Regions from separate parts of the Streptomyces sp. NPDC004658 genome, predicted to be linked through region 4. Evidence: riboswitches for the same ligand, from Rfam matches in the RefSeq annotation. Region 4 holds a riboswitch; each other region holds the start of a gene.

What was found. A riboswitch is a leader RNA that binds a small molecule or an ion and turns the genes downstream of it on or off. The one in region 4 is predicted to bind cyclic di-AMP.
Region 1: another riboswitch for cyclic di-AMP. It lies ahead of ABZV94_RS04655 (transglycosylase SLT domain-containing protein); the one in region 4 lies ahead of ABZV94_RS31470 (M23 family metallopeptidase).
Region 2: another riboswitch for cyclic di-AMP. It lies ahead of ABZV94_RS03255 (M23 family metallopeptidase); the one in region 4 lies ahead of ABZV94_RS31470 (M23 family metallopeptidase).
Region 3: another riboswitch for cyclic di-AMP. It lies ahead of ABZV94_RS05790 (transglycosylase family protein); the one in region 4 lies ahead of ABZV94_RS31470 (M23 family metallopeptidase).

Annotation. Positions count from the first base shown of each region.
Region 1 covers NZ_JBEXKG010000006.1:96,054-99,814, forward strand. The annotation lists gene fahA (fumarylacetoacetase) at 1-108, opposite strand, end outside; gene ABZV94_RS04650 (HAD family hydrolase) at 457-1,269, shown strand; gene ABZV94_RS04655 (transglycosylase SLT domain-containing protein) at 1,382-1,870, opposite strand; cyclic di-AMP (ydaO/yuaA leader) riboswitch at 1,876-2,057, opposite strand; gene ABZV94_RS04660 (polyprenyl synthetase family protein) at 2,601-3,611, shown strand.
Region 2 covers NZ_JBEXKG010000004.1:60,463-64,223, reverse strand. The annotation lists gene ABZV94_RS03265 (pitrilysin family protein) at 1-189, shown strand, start outside; gene ABZV94_RS03260 (pitrilysin family protein) at 186-1,574, shown strand; cyclic di-AMP (ydaO/yuaA leader) riboswitch at 1,812-1,972, shown strand; gene ABZV94_RS03255 (M23 family metallopeptidase) at 1,985-2,740, shown strand; gene ABZV94_RS03250 (GntR family transcriptional regulator) at 2,937-3,623, shown strand.
Region 3 covers NZ_JBEXKG010000008.1:70,405-74,165, forward strand. The annotation lists gene eno (phosphopyruvate hydratase) at 1-1,032, opposite strand, end outside; gene ABZV94_RS05790 (transglycosylase family protein) at 1,332-2,030, opposite strand; cyclic di-AMP (ydaO/yuaA leader) riboswitch at 2,035-2,206, opposite strand; gene ABZV94_RS05795 (transglycosylase family protein) at 2,390-3,460, opposite strand; gene ABZV94_RS05800 (cytochrome P450) at 3,676-3,761, opposite strand, start outside.
Region 4 covers NZ_JBEXKG010000131.1:6,695-10,455, forward strand. The annotation lists gene ABZV94_RS31465 (aldo/keto reductase) at 1-790, opposite strand, end outside; gene ABZV94_RS31470 (M23 family metallopeptidase) at 864-1,901, opposite strand; cyclic di-AMP (ydaO/yuaA leader) riboswitch at 1,913-2,078, opposite strand; gene ABZV94_RS31475 (PP2C family protein-serine/threonine phosphatase) at 2,321-3,502, opposite strand; tRNA gene ABZV94_RS31480 (tRNA-Met) at 3,627-3,700, shown strand.

The DNA of each region.
Region 1 (3,761 bases), on a different contig from region 4:
GAGCCGGACGCCGACCCTCCGCTCCGTGCTGCCGGGGGGCGAGAACACGCCGTAGGGGAGGTTGTGCGGGCCGAAGGGGTCGCCCTCGGGGACGTCGAAGGGGGGCATGGGGTGCTGCCTCACTCTCATCCGGGCCATGCATGGCAGTGCGTTCCATGTGGTCGGGCCACACGTTACGGCGGAGCTGCGTGTCTTGGGCAGTGCCTCACCAGGTGCGCGCACGGCTGCTCGCGCCGTGCCAGAAGAGTTCGCGTGCCGCGTCGTCGTACAGCCGGTGACGCCCTGCCCCTGCGGTGCGGAACCGGCTCCGCCGGGCCTGGTCGCACACGTGGCCCCGACCCACGGCCCTGATGTCGCCCATCGCGCGGTCCACGGCGCGGGGTTGGGACGAAGCGGCACGTAAGTGCGGGCCATGACGGGTGAGTCGGCGGGGTGTCCTGTCCGTATTCTCTGATCATGGCACCCACCCCGGCATTCGCACTGATCGCCACGGACCTGGACGGGACGCTGCTGCGCGGCGACGACACCGTCTCGGACCGGTCCCTCGCCGCGCTCGCGCGGGTGGCGCGGGCCGGCGCCCGGCATCTGGTGGTGACGGGCCGCCCGGCCCCGCGGGTACGGCCGCTGCTCGCGGACCTCGGCTGCGTGGGACTCGCGGTGTGCGGACAGGGGGCGCAGGTGTACGACGCCGGGTCCGACCGTCTGCTGTGGTCGGTCCGGCTGGACCGGGAGCTGGCCGAGACCGCGCTCGGCAAGATCGAGGCGGAGGTGGGACAGGTCTACGCGGCGGTCGACCAGGACGGTGTGGACGGGCTCACGCTCATCGAGCCCGGCTACCGGATGCCCCACCCGACGCTGCCGGCGGTGCGGGTCGGCCGGCGGGACGATCTGTGGTGCGCGCCCATCAGCAAGGTGCTGCTGCGGCACGCCACCCTGTCCGACGACGAGTTGGCGGCCGTGGCGCGCGCGGCGGTGGGTTCGCTGGCGACGGTCACGATGTCGGGGCCGGGCACGGTGGAGCTCCAGCCGTGCGGGGTGACGAAGGCGACCGGGCTGGCGCTGGCCGCCGAGCGGCTCGGGATCGTGGCCGACGAGGCCCTCGCCTTCGGTGACATGCCCAACGACATCCCGATGTTCGACTGGGCCGGGCGCGGTGTCGCCATGGCCAACGCGCATCCCGAACTCAAGGCGGTGGCCGACGAGATCACCCTGTCGAACGAGGACGACGGCATCGCCGTCGTCCTCGAAAGACTTTTCCCGACCGACTGACCGGAATATCAGTAGCGCGACTGACCGGAACGCCAGGGGCGCGGCTGACCGGAACGCCAGGAGGGCGACGGGCCGGAATCTCCGGGGCGCCCGGTCAGGCCGCCGGTGCGGGTCAGTACGCGCCGAACACGTTGTCGATGGACCCGTAGCGGGCGGCCGCGTAGTTGCAGGCGGCGGTGATGTTGGCGACCGGGTCGTAGATGTCGAAGGATGTGCCGGCCACGTGGTAGGCGTTGAACGTCGGGTCGATGACCTGGAGCAGGCCCTTGGACGGGATGCCCTTGGCGGCGTTGGAGTCCCACAGGTTGATGGCTTTCGGGTTGCCCGAGGACTCGCGGATGATGTTGCGGTAGATGCCGTTGTAGGTGCCCGGGATGTGCTTCTCGGCCATGATCGCGAGCGACTCGCGGATCCAGCCGTCGAGGTTGTTGGGGTAGCCGGCGGGGGTGGTGGCGGCCGTGGTGACGGTGCTCGGGGCCGCGGAGGCGCTGGTCGCGCCGATGAGCGGCAGGGCGAGGACGGCGGCGCCGGTGCCGGCGGCGGTGAGCACACGGACGAGGCGGCTGTTCCGGGTACGGCGGGGCTGAGCGACAGCAGACATGGGGGCGTTCCTCTCCGGCGCCTGCGAGGTGAGCTGTCGGGTTCGGGCGGGGAGGTGCCCGGCCGTGCCCCTGACGGAGGCATGGCTTCACCCCTAGCCGTCCCGGCGCGGCGTGTGCCGTTCCGGACCGGCGGCTTACCTGGGTCCCCCGCTCCTGCCGTGCGAATGAGTTCGTCGATGGGTATGCGGGCGGCGGCAGGATTCGGCGTCCGCCCGACGGCCCGGAACGTATGCGAGAGCACATGTCGGGAACAAGGGCCGGATTCATACAACGTGCGATTTGACCTTGATCGACGGTGTATGAGGTGCTTGATCCTTTGCGGTTGCCAATCCTCAACTCGCCGATGACGCAAGGGCTCAGGGGGGCCTGGGGGAGGGAGTGGGTCGGCTGGTCGCGTGACCCAATTCACGAAATAGCAAACGGTTTTAAATCGGACAAGGGGGATTAGGGGGATTCGCACCGGAAGTCGGGGAGATGGTGAAACCTGGCGTGCGGGGCGCGTCGTTGCGGAGGTGAGGGCACAGTGTCCGGATTACTCTTATATGGATAAATATCCGTTCACACCGTGTGATCAAAACCATGCCGGTCATGATCCGGTATCGCCCGGGCTGGACCGGTGGGCGCTATCGGTGATCGAAAGAGGACCGGATACGCTGACTTGAGTGATGGCAGCGACCTATCGACAAACCGTGTAATCGCCAGCAGACACCAGCAGACAGGAGACCCCTCGTGACCGTCGTCGGGCCGTTCGGGCTGAGCGTGCGGGACCAGGCTCTGGAAGCCGATGTCCAGGCCGGATTGGCGGCTGTCGAGGAAGGCTTGCTCGAAGCCACCAAGAGCGAGGTCCCGTTCATCACGGAGGCCGCGCAGCACCTCGTGCGGGCGGGCGGGAAGCGGTTCCGGCCCCTCCTCGTGATGCTCGCCGCCCAGTTCGGCGACCCCTACGCGCCGGGCGTGGTGCCGTCGGCCGTGGTCGTGGAGCTGACCCACCTTGCCACGCTGTACCACGACGACGTCATGGACGAGGCGGCCGTACGGCGTGGTGTGGACAGCGCGAACACCCGCTGGGGCAACTCCGTCGCCGTCCTCACCGGCGACTTCCTCTTCGCCCGCGCCTCCCAGATCCTCGCCGACCTCGGACCCGAGGCGGTCCGGGTGCAGGCCCTCGCGTTCGAACGCCTCGTCACCGGCCAGATCCTGGAGACCGCGGGTCCCTCGGACGGCCGAGACCCGGTCGAGCACTATCTGGACGTGCTCGCCGGCAAGACGGGCTCCCTGGTGGCGGTGTCCTGCCGGTTCGGCGCGATGATGTCCGGCGCCGACGAGAGGATCGTCGACGTGCTCACCCAGTACGGGGAGCGGCTCGGGGTCGCCTTCCAGCTCGCGGACGACGTCCTGGACATCGCCTCCGACTCCCACGAGTCCGGCAAGACCCCGGGCACCGACCTGCGCGAGGGCATCCCGACCCTGCCGGTGCTCCGGCTGCGCGAGCGGGCCGCCCGGCTGGGGCTGGCCGAGGACGTCGCGCTGTGCGAGCTGCTGGACTCCGACCTCAGCGACGACGCCCGGCACGCCGAGGCGCTGGCCGCGCTGCGCGCGCACCCCGCGCTGGAGCAGGCCCGCCGGGACACCGTCCGGTACGCGGAGGAGGCGCGGTCCGCGCTCGCCCCGCTGCGCGAGTGCGACGCCAAGGCGGCGCTGCTGGAGCTGTGCGACGCGGTCGTGCACCGCGCCGGCTGACCCGGTCGTCACCCGTACGGGCGCCGGTGCCCGAGACGGCCCCTTGGGGTCAGGCGGACCTCTACGCGTCGGGGCGACCCCTACGCGTCGGGGCGACCCCTACGGGCCAGGACGACCCCTTCGGGCCGGGGCGACCCCTACGGGTCGGGG
Region 2 (3,761 bases), on a different contig from region 4:
GCGGTGACCCCGCAGGAGGTCCAGGAGGTCGCCAAGGCACGCCTGCGGCCCGACAACCGCGCGGTCCTCGTCTACGAGCCGAAGTCCCCGGAGGCCGTCGAGGACGCCAAGATCCCCGAGGACCCCGAGCAGGAAGCGACCGTAGAGGCGGGCCGCGACGAGACCGAGAACGAGGAGACGGCCCAGTGACCGAGCTCGCCACCATGGACTTCCACCCCCAGCCGCAGCCCGGCGAGGCCAAGCCGTGGGCGTTCCCGGCGCCCGAGCGCGGCACCCTCGACAACGGTCTGACCGTGCTGCGCTGCCACCGCCCGGGCCAGCAGGTCGTCGCCGTCGAGGTGCTGCTGGACGCCCCGCTGGACGCCGAGCCGGCCGGCCTGGACGGCGTCGCCACGATCATGGCGCGGGCCTTCTCCGAGGGCACCGACAAGCACTCCGCCGAGGAGTTCGCCGCCGAGCTGGAGCGCGCGGGTGCCACCCTCGACGCGCACGCCGACCACCCCGGCGTGCGACTCAGCCTGGAGGTCCCGGCCTCCCGCCTGGCCAAGGGCCTCGGCCTGCTCGCCGACGCCCTGCGCGCGCCCGCCTTCGCGACGAGCGAGGTGGAGCGGCTGGTCCGCAACCGCCTGGACGAGATCCCGCACGAGCTGGCCAACCCCTCCCGCCGGGCCGCCAAGGAACTCTCCAAGGAGCTGTTCCCCGCGAACTCGCGGATGTCCCGTCCGCGCCAGGGCACCGAGGAGACGGTCGAGAAGATCGACGCGGCGGCGGTACGCGCCTTCTACGACCGTCATGTGCGGCCCGCCACGGCCACCGTGGTCGTCGTCGGCGACCTGACCGGCGCCGACCTGGACGCGCTGCTGGGTGACACCCTGGGCGAGTGGACCGGCACCCCGGGCGAGCCCCGGCCGGTGCCGCCGGTGACCGCCGACGACACCGGGCGCGTGGTCATCGTGGACCGGCCCGGCGCGGTGCAGACCCAGCTGCTCATCGGCCGGATCGGACCCGACCGGCACGACCGGGTGTGGCCCGCCCAGGTGCTCGGCACGTACTGCCTCGGCGGCACCCTCACCTCCCGCCTGGACCGCGTGCTGCGCGAGGAGAAGGGCTACACCTACGGCGTGCGGGCCTTCGGGCAGGTCCTGCGGTCCGCGCCGGACGGCACGGGCGCGGCGATGCTCGCCATCAGCGGCTCCGTGGACACCCCGAACACCGGTCCGGCGCTGGACGACCTGTGGAAGGTGCTGCGCACGGTCGCGGCGGACGGCCTGACCGACGCCGAGCGGGACGTCGCCGTGCAGAACCTGGTCGGTGTGGCGCCGCTGAAGTACGAGACCGCGGCGGCCGTCGCGAGCACGCTGGCCGACCAGGTCGAGCAGCACCTGCCCGACGACTTCCAGGCGACGCTGTACCAGCGGCTGGCGGCCACGGGCACGGTGGAGGCCACCGCGGCCGTCGTGAACGCCTTCCCGGTGGACCGCCTGGTGACCGTCCTCGTCGGTGACGCGTCGCAGATCAAGGCGCCGGTGGAGGCGCTGGGCATCGGTGAAGTGACCGTGGTGGCGGCCGAGTAGACGCGGCCGTGGCGGCGGCCGGCCGACGGCACGCGCGCGTGGGGCCCTGACGACCTACGGGTCGTCAGGGCCCCACGCTGTTCCACTCCCTCCCTCAGATGCCCGTTTTGGGACGGAGGTTGCCTGTCTGCCCTGTGGGATGCGCTACAAAAGCCGGGTTGCGTTTGAGGATTGACAGCGTGCCTGCGTAGCTTCGTCCGGGCTGTTCGTCAGGCAGTGCGCCGCACCCGCGGCAGCGGACAGTCATCGCCGAGTCCCCGTACGGCGCGAGCCAGGGGAGCCGGGGACCCACCGTCCCTGGGGTGAATCGGGCGCCCGCGCGGTTGCGAGGGGGCCCGTAGGAGACCTTCCTGCTCCGAACCCGTCAGCTAACCCGGTAGGCGAGAGGGAAGGAAAGGACCAGCCACTTCATGGCGTTCATGTGCGCCACCGGTAAGCACCGCAAGCCCGGCCGGGTCAAGCGGACGACCGTTCAGGCGGCCGGCGTCGCGGCCCTCACCACCACCGGTGTGATCGGCACCCTCGCCGCCTCCCCGGCGCTCGCCGCGGAGAACTCCACGGAGCAGACCGGCCTCACCCCGGTCGTCGCCGTGTCCGACGACGTCGCCGACGAGATCGGCGCGCAGGCCGCCGCGCAGCAGCAGGCCGCCGAGCAGAAGGCGGCCGAGGAGGCCGCGGCCAAGGCGGCGGCCGAGCGGGCCCAGGAGATCCGCGCCGCCAAGGCCCGGGCCGCCCGTGAGGCCGAGCGCAAGCGGCTGAACGCCTTCGTCCCCCCGATCGCGCACTCGTACGTCTCCACCGCCTACCGGGCCAGCAGCTCCCTGTGGTCCTCCGGTGCGCACACCGGCGTCGACTTCCACGCGGCGAGCGGCACGGCGGTCCACGCGGTGGGTTCCGGCACGGTGGTCTCCACGGGCTGGGGCGGCGCGTACGGCAACCAGATCGTGATCCGCATGGCCGACGGCATGTACACCCAGTACGGGCACCTGTCGTCCATCGGGGTCACGGTGGGCCAGAAGGTCGTCCCGGGCCAGCAGATCGGCCTGTCCGGCGCCACCGGCAACGTCACGGGCCCGCACCTCCACTTCGAGGCGCGCACGACCCCCGACTACGGCTCGGACGTCGACCCCGTCGCCTACCTCCGCAAGCACGGCGTGCACCTCTGACACCGACCGCACGACTGTGCGAAGCCCCGGCTCACCGAGCCGGGGCTTTCGTGTTTTTCGCGGTGTCCGCGGGTCCGTTGTCCAAAAAATAGCCATGGATTAGGGGCTGCCGTCGGAAATTCTGGCTCATTGGAATAGAGTCACGGAACACACGTCCATCGTCGACGTTTCACGGGGATTAAGACGGAGGTCGGTCATGCGTATTCCGGCGCACTCGGTGTGCACGGCCATCCGGGACGACATCGTCGCGGGTGTCTACGAGCGCGGCAGCCGCCTGACCGAGGAAGTCCTGGCCCGCCGCTACGGCGTCTCCCGCGTCCCCGTGCGCGAGGCCCTGCGCACCCTGGAGGCCGAGGGCTTCGTGGTGACGCGCCGGCACGCGGGCGCGTGCGTGGCCGAGCCGACCGAGCAGGAGGCCGCCGACCTCCTGGAGATGCGGACGCTGCTGGAGCCGCTGGGCGCCGCGCGGGCCGCGCAGCGGCGCACCGAGGCCCATCTGAAGGTGCTGCGGGGCCTGGTCCGGCTGGGCCAGGAGCGGGCCCGCAGGGGCAGCAACGAGGATCTGCGCTCGCTGGGCGGCTGGTTCCACGAGACGCTCGCCCAGGCCTCCGGCAGCCCCTCGCTGACCTCGGTGCTCACCCAGTTGCGGCACAAGATCGCCTGGATGTACACGGTGGAGGCGCCGGCCGGTCCGGTGGAGTACTGGACGGAGCACGGCGCCATCGTGGACGCGGTGGCGCGTGGCGACGCCGAGCGCGCGCGGGCGCTCACGGCGCTGCACGCCGAGCGCGCGACGGGCGCGCACCGGCTGCGCCTTTCCTCCGCCGCGGAGCGCGTGAGGACTTCGCAACACGTCGTAAACATGTCGGGCCCGCGGCATTAACAAGCGCACCGTATACAAAGAAGAGTGATTTCCGGGCGGGGTATTTCGTGCTGCCCGAATTCCTCGTGCCTGAATTCCCCGGAGTTCGCCGGGGAGGCGGTGGGTCCTTAAATCGAGGGCCCATCGTGCCGACTGCGC
Region 3 (3,761 bases), on a different contig from region 4:
CAGCGAGCCGATCTGGTTGACCTTGACCAGCAGGGCGTTGGCGGCGCCCTCCTCGATGCCGCGGGCGAGGCGCTCGGGGTTGGTGACGAACAGGTCGTCGCCGACCAGCTGGACCTTGTCGCCGAGCTTGTCGGTGATGACCTTCCAGCCGGCCCAGTCGTCCTCGAACAGCGGGTCCTCGATGGAGACGAGCGGGTAGGCCGCCACGAGCTCCTCGTAGTACTCCGTCATCTCGGCGGCGGAGCGCTCCTTGCCCTCGAAGAGGTACTTGCCGTCCTTGTAGAACTCGGAGGCGGCCACGTCGAGCGCGAGGGCGATCTGCTCGCCGGGGGCGTAGCCGGCCTCCTTGACGGCCTCCAGGATGAGGTCGAGGGCCTCGCGGTTGGAGCCGAGGTTCGGGGCGAAGCCGCCCTCGTCGCCGAGGCCGGTGGACAGGCCCTTGCTCTTCAGGACCTTCTTCAGGGTGTGGTAGACCTCGGTGCCCCAGCGCAGGGCCTCGGAGAAGGACTCCGCGCCGATCGGGGCGATCATGAACTCCTGGATGTCCACGTTGGAGTCGGCGTGCGAGCCGCCGTTCAGGATGTTCATCATCGGCACCGGCAGCAGGTGCGCGTTCGGGCCGCCCAGGTAGCGGAAGAGGGGGAGGTCGCTGGCCTCGGAGGCGGCGTGGGCGACGGCGAGCGAGACGCCGAGGATGGCGTTGGCGCCGAGGGAGCCCTTGTTGTCGGTGGCGTCCAGGTCGAACATGGCCTGGTCGATCAGGCGCTGCTCGGTGGCGTCGTAACCGACCAGCTCCGGACCGATCTGCTCGATCACGGCGAGGACGGCCTTCTCGACGCCCTTGCCCTGGTAGCGGTTCGGGTCGCCGTCGCGGAGCTCGATGGCCTCGAAGGCGCCGGTCGAGGCGCCGGACGGGACGGCGGCACGACCCGTGCTGCCGTCGTCGAGGCCGACCTCGACCTCGACCGTGGGGTTGCCTCGGGAGTCCAGGATTTCCCGGGCTACGACGACGTCGATGGACGGCACGAGCATCTCCTTCTTGGATGTGACGCTGGAAGTGCGGGGCGGTGTGCCTTACGGCTGTGCCTTGCGACTAGAGCCTAACCGTCCCGGGGGCGTCGGCCACCGACCGACCGCCCCGTGGACAAGCCGACGGTACCTTTTGTTTCTCGCCGAAACAAAGGGTCCGGGGATGGTGGGCGCAAAAAGGCCCCGCCCCGGTGCGTACGGGGGAACACGCACCGGGGCGGGGAGCCCGTGGGGACGGGGGGACGGCCCGCACGGGGGCCTTCACCGCGGCCCGCGCGAACGCGCGGGCCACGAGCGGGGTGTCACTTCAGGTGGAGCTGCTGACCCGGGTAGATCAGGTTGGCGTCCTCGACGATGTCCTTGTTCAGCTCGAACAGCTTCTGCCAGCCGCCCTGCACGTGGTGCTGCTCGGCGATGGAGCTGAGCGTGTCACCGGTGACGACCTTGTACTCGCCGTCGCCCTTCTTGACCTTCTTGCCGGTCGGGGTGGTGACGGTCTTGCTCTGCCCCTTGCTCGGGCTCGCGGCCGGGCGCTCGGCGGAGCGGGAGGCGGTCTGCTGCTCGGTGGAGCGGGTGCTGGTGGAGCCGCCCGAGTTCGTGGAGGTGCTCGGCGCGGAGCCGTTGTACGGGGTGCTGGACAGGCCCGTGCCGCAGACCGGCCAGGCGCCCTTGCCCTGAGCGGAGAGGACCTTCTCGGCGACGGCGATCTGCTGCGCCTTGCTGGCCTGGTTGGCCTGCGGGGCGTAGGCGGTGCCGCCGTACGCGGCCCAGGTGGAGGCGGAGAACTGCAGACCGCCGTAGTAGCCGTTGCCGGTGTTGATGGACCAGTTGCCACCGGACTCGCACTGGGCGACCGCGTCCCACTGGGAGGCGGTGGCGGCGGAGGCGTTGCCGGCCGCCATCAGCGGGGCGGCGACGGCGGCACCGGTGACACCGGCGAGCGCGATGGCGCGGACGGCCTTGGCCGGACGACGGTGCTTGCCCTTGCTGGAAAACAGCATGGATCGATCCCCTCACCGACGCCTGCGAGGTGAGCTGTCGGGTTCGGGCCGGTTGAGTTGCCCGGCCGCACTCCGCTTGCGCGGATGCGGCTTCACCCCAAGCCGGTTCCGGCATCAACTGCCGGGCCCGGCACCTACCTTGGGTCCCCCGCTCCTGCCTACGGCGCTTGACGCGACGACTGTTCCCGGGCAACCGCTGGCAGGATTCGGCGTTGCGGCTGCCGGGGCTCGTGGTGACGAGCGGTCCCGACCGTAGACACGTGATCCGCGGAATTTCAAAGACGATCAGGGCTTCTGAGACTCATCCCACACTTTCCCGAAAGCGGACATTAGGGCGCTAAGTGGGGCGTCAACTCCCGCTACTCGGCGCCCGTTTCGCCCCCGACTTCCAGGGTCTGACCGGCACTGATGTGGTTCGGGTCGGCCCCGATGGCCTTCTTGTTGCCGTCGTACAGCGCGCGCCACCCGCCGTCGACGTCAAGAGAGTCGGCGATGGAGGCGAGCGTGTCGCCCTGGCGGACGGTGTACGTGTCCGTCTCGCGGGAGGCGTGCCGGCCGGAAGACGTGGCGTTCTGACCGTTTGTCACGCTTTCGTCCGCACCGCTCTCGTCGGCGCTCGCTCCGCGGTGCCGCCCGCCGCCGAGGGATCCGGTGTCCACCAGGCTCCAGGAACCCGCCGCCTGCTGGGGGTTGTCCGCGACGCCGGTGTCCGGGCCGGCCGAGGGAGAGCTGTCGGCTCCCTGCGGGCTGCCGGTGTCCGGCGCGGCGGACTTGTCGGACTTGGGGGCGTTGGTCCCCGTGGAACCGGTGGCCGTGCCGGCGCCCTTGCCCGGCTTGGCGCTCGGCGTGGCGGCCTCGTCCGAGGAGGAGGAACCGGCGCCGGAGCCCGAGTCGGAGCCCGCACCGGTGGAGGGCGACGAATCCGGCAGACCGGGCGAGTCGGGACTGCCGGAGGAACCGGACGTACCGGAGTGGCCCGCCGATCCGGACGAGTCGCCCGCAGCGCCCGTGCCACCGGAGCCTCCGACGCCCGTGTCGACGTGCGTCGAGCCCGAGTCCTCGGTCAGGCCGGACAGCAGGGCACAGGTGGCCCACGGGGTGGTGCCCTTGTCGGCGAGGATCTTCTCGGCGACGGCGATCTGCTGGTTGCGGCTCGCCTGGTCGGGGCTGGCCGCGTACCGGCCGCCGCCGTACGCGTTCCAGTCCTCCTGCGAGATCTGGAGGCCGCCGTAGTACCCGTTGCCGGTGTCGGCGCTCCAGGAGCCGCCGCTCTCGCACTCGGCCACCTTGTCCCATGTGGTGCCGTCGGCCGCGTTGGCGCTCGCCGCGCCGAGGAGCGGGATGGCGATGGCGGAGCCGGTCACTCCGGCCGCGACGAGGAGGGCCGGGGCCTGACGGGGGCGACGGTGTCGGCCGTTCCCGGAGAGCATGCAGAAGCCTTTCGAGCGACAGCAGGACCGGCGCGGCGGATGGTGCCGGTCGCCGCGCTGATGGGTGAACGTATCGGCAGACGATCACTTGTCACAAGTTCATGCCGCGCAGATCACGTGAAGATCACATAGTTGAACGTCCGTCATGTTTCCGCGAAGAGGCTGTGTGGGCGCCGTGCCGGACCGCGCCGGACCGTGGCCGTCAGGCGGTGCGCTCAGGCGCCGGGTGTGAACTCCACCGGCAGGGTGCGCAGGCCGCGCATGATGAGTCCGCCGCGCCAGCGCAGTTCGTCCGGGTCCG
Region 4 (3,761 bases):
CGACCGGGGCCTCGTGGGCCGCGGCGATCTCGTCCAGGGCCGCGAGGATCTTCTGGCCGCGCTCGGAGTCCGCGTGCTTCTGTGCCGCGCCGGCGCGGGCGCTGTCGACGGTCTTGCCGGGCCGGTACTTGCCGGTGAGGAAGCCCGAGGCGAGGGAGAAGTACGGGACGGCGGACAGGCCCTCGCGGGCGACCAGGTCCTGGAGCGGGCCCTCGTAGGTGTCCCGGGAGACCAGGTTGTAGTGCGGCTGGAGGGCGACGTAACGGGCGAGGCCCTCGCGGTCGGAGAAGTCGAGGGAGGCCCGCAGGCGCTCGGGGCTGATGTTGGAGGCGGCGATGTGCCGGACCTTTCCGGCCCTCACCAGCTCGTCCAGCGCGCCGATGATCTCCTCGACCGGCACCTCGGGCTTGTCGAAGTGGGTGTAGTAGAGGTCGATGTAGTCGGTGTCCAGGCGGCGCAGGGAGGCGTCGGCGGCGGCCTTGATGTTGGCGGCGGACAGGCCCTGGTACTCCGGGTGCTGGCTCACCTTGGTGGCGATGACGATGTCGGAGCGGTTGCCGCGGGCCTTGACCCACTTGCCGATGATCGTCTCCGACTCGCCGCCCTGGTTGCCCTCGATCCAGGCGGAGTAGGAGTCGGCGGTGTCGATGAAGTTGCCGCCCGCGGCGGTGTAGGCGTCGAGGACGGCGAAGGAGGTCTGCTCGTCGGCGGTCCAGCCGAAGACGTTGCCGCCGAGGGACAGCGGGAAGACCTCTAGATCGGAAGAGCCGAGTTTACGAAGTGACGTCATACGTCATGCCAACACCGGCGGTGGGTGATCGCATCCCACCGCCGGGGCCGAATTCCCTCGCGGGCCGCGGCCGTCAGGGGGTGAGGCCCTTGCCGCGCAGCCACGCCATCGGGTCGATGCCGGTGGGCTGGCCGTCGGGGTGGACCTCCAGGTGCAGGTGCGGGCCGGTGACGTTGCCGGTCGCGCCGACGCGGCCGATGACCTCGCCGGTGGTGACCTTCTGGCCGACGGAGACGCTGATCGAGGACTGGTGGCAGAACCACAGCTCGGTGCCGTCGTCCAGGGTCAGGATCGTGCGGTAGCCGTAGGAGCCGGCCCAGCCCGCCTCGGTGATCGTGCCGCTGTGCACGGCCTTGATCAGGGTGCCGGTGGGAGCGGCGAAGTCGAGACCGGTGTGGTAGCCGGAGGACCACATCGAGCCGGCCTGGCCGAAGGTCGACGTGATCGTGTACGAGGAGGTGGGCAGCGTGTACTGCGCGGCCAGCTTGGCCAGCCGCTCCTCCTCGGCCTTCTTCGCGGCGGCGGCCTCCGCCTTCTCCTTGGCCGCTGCGGCCTGGGCGGCGGCCTCCTTCTCGGCCTGGGCGGCGGCGTCGGCGCTCTGCTTCTCGGCGGCGGCGACCGCGGCGGCGGTGGCCTTGCTCTCGGCCTGGCCCCGCTGCTGCTCGGCCTGGGCCATGATGCGGTTGCGCAGCGCCTCGCCCGCGTCGGCGGTGTCCTCACCGGCGGTCGTGGTGACACCGACGCGGCTCAGCGTGGCGGTCGCGGCCTGGGCCGGGTGGGAGTCGGCGGAGCCGTCGCCGAAGAGGGAGCCGACCGAGGGCAGGTCCGGCAGGGAGAGGGAGACCGGCGGCTTGCCGGTGTTGGCGCTGGCCATGCCGCCCGCGCCGACCGCGGCCATGACGCCGACGCCCAGCACGGTGGAGCTGCGCGCGAAGCCGCCGCGCTGCTTGGCGACGCGGTGCCGGCCGCGCACCGGGGCGATGGACTCCTCGGTGGGGTTCCACTCCTCCCAGGGGCCCTCCTCGGCGTGGTGGGCGCCGTACCCGAAGGTCTCGGGCTCGCGCTGTGCCGGTATGAACGGGGCTTCTGGGACAGGCCGGTTGGACGCCACGGAGGCGTGCTCCTTTCCTTCCTTTCGCCTACCGGGTTAGCTGACGGGTTCGGAGCAGGAAGGTCTCCTACGCGCGTATACCGGTCGAGGGCTCCGTGAGCCGACGACGGCATCCGCGTGATTCACCCCAGGGTGGTGGTTCCCCGGTTCCCTTGCGGGATTCGGCGCGTGCGCACGGAGCCGCCTCTTGTGACGGCTGTGACGACCGCGCTGCGTTATCGAACGTTAATAGACCTGCCAGTCACTTTCCAAGCCGTTCGGCGTGATCATTCCCGTCTTTACCGGTGAAGTTATCGGCCACTACCCCGCCAAAACGGGCGAGTTGACCGAGCGTCGGCCCCGTTCAGCAGTCACTTTCGGTTTTGATGGTGACTCAGATGTGATGCGCACGGCGCTCACCCGGTCACCTTCGGTGACGTTCAGGGCCGCCGTACGGCGAGCAGCGCCATGTCGTCCGTCATGCCGCCCCCGGAGTGCCGGCGCACCTCCTCGGCGAGCCGGCCGACCAGCGCGGCCGGACCGGCGAAGGTGCGCCCGGCGAGCCGTCGTGCGGGGTCGTAGAAACGGCCGTGGGCGTCCCGGGCCTCGGACAGGCCGTCGGTGTGCAGCAGCAGGGTCGCGCCGCTCGGGAAGGCGGTCTCGGTGGCCCGGTCCGGCCACATGCCGAGGTCGCCCATGCCGAGCGGCAGCGCGGGCTCCTCGGGGGCGAGGGTGCGCAGGGTGCCGTCGGCGTGCAGCAGCAGCGGCGGCGGATGGCCGCGGTTGACGATCCGTACCACGCCGTCTTCGTGCGGGAGTTCGGCGAGGACCGCGGTGGTGAACCCCTCGAAGGCGTCGATCCCGTCGCGCCGGGTGCCCTCGCGGGCCAGTGCCCGCTCCAGCCGCTCGGCGACCGCCTCCAGCGTGGCCTCCTGCTCGGCCGCCTCCCGGAACGCGCCGATCACCACGGCCACGGCGGCGACCGCGCCCATGCCCTTGCCGCGCACGTCCCCGACGACCAGCCGGACGCCGTACGGGCTGTCCTGCACCGCGTACAGGTCGCCGCCGATGAAGGCGTCCTGCCGTGCCGCCTCGTAGCAGGCGGCGATCTCGTAGCCGCCGATCCGCTCGTCCGGCTCCGGCAGGACGGCCCGCTGGGCGGCCTCGGCGATCTCCCGGGCGGAGGCGAGCCGCCGGTCGCCCCGGCGGACCACCCGGTTGATGGCGACGGCCAGCAGGGCGACCGTGGCGACGGTGACCACGTCGGTGAGGGTGCCCACGGCCGGATGGGCCCCGGCGTGCGTGTGCACGGCGTAGGCGGCGGCGAGGGAGGCGAGGCCGGTCAGCACGGTGGTGCGCAGCGACGACAGGGGCGCGGCGACCAGCGGGGCCGCGGTGAAGAAGGGGACGGCGGTGAAGTCGTCCGGGGCGAGCAGGCCGTACAGGACACCGCCGACGATGAGGAGGGCGGGCAGGGCGCGGGCCTGCGTACGGGGGCTCGGGCGGCGGCGGGCACGCACCGGCACCGGCTCGTCGCCGAGGCCCGGGTCGGGCACGGGATCGCCGGGGAGCCGGCCGCCCGCCCTGGCGTACGGGCTCTCCTCCACCTTTCCAGGGCGCACCGCGTGTCTCCCACTTGTCCGACGTACCTCCAGGTTTCCGGGCCCCGGGGCGGGCGGCGACCGGGGTGGACCGAAAGGGGTGTGCGAGCGGTCCCGCGCATGGCGTACACTGGAGTCACAACGACGCGGGGTGGAGCAGCTCGGTAGCTCGCTGGGCTCATAACCCAGAGGTCGCAGGTTCAAATCCTGTCCCCGCTACTGAAGGGTCAGGGCCCGGAATCCACTGGATTCCGGGCCCTGAGCCGTTTCCGGCCCGCCC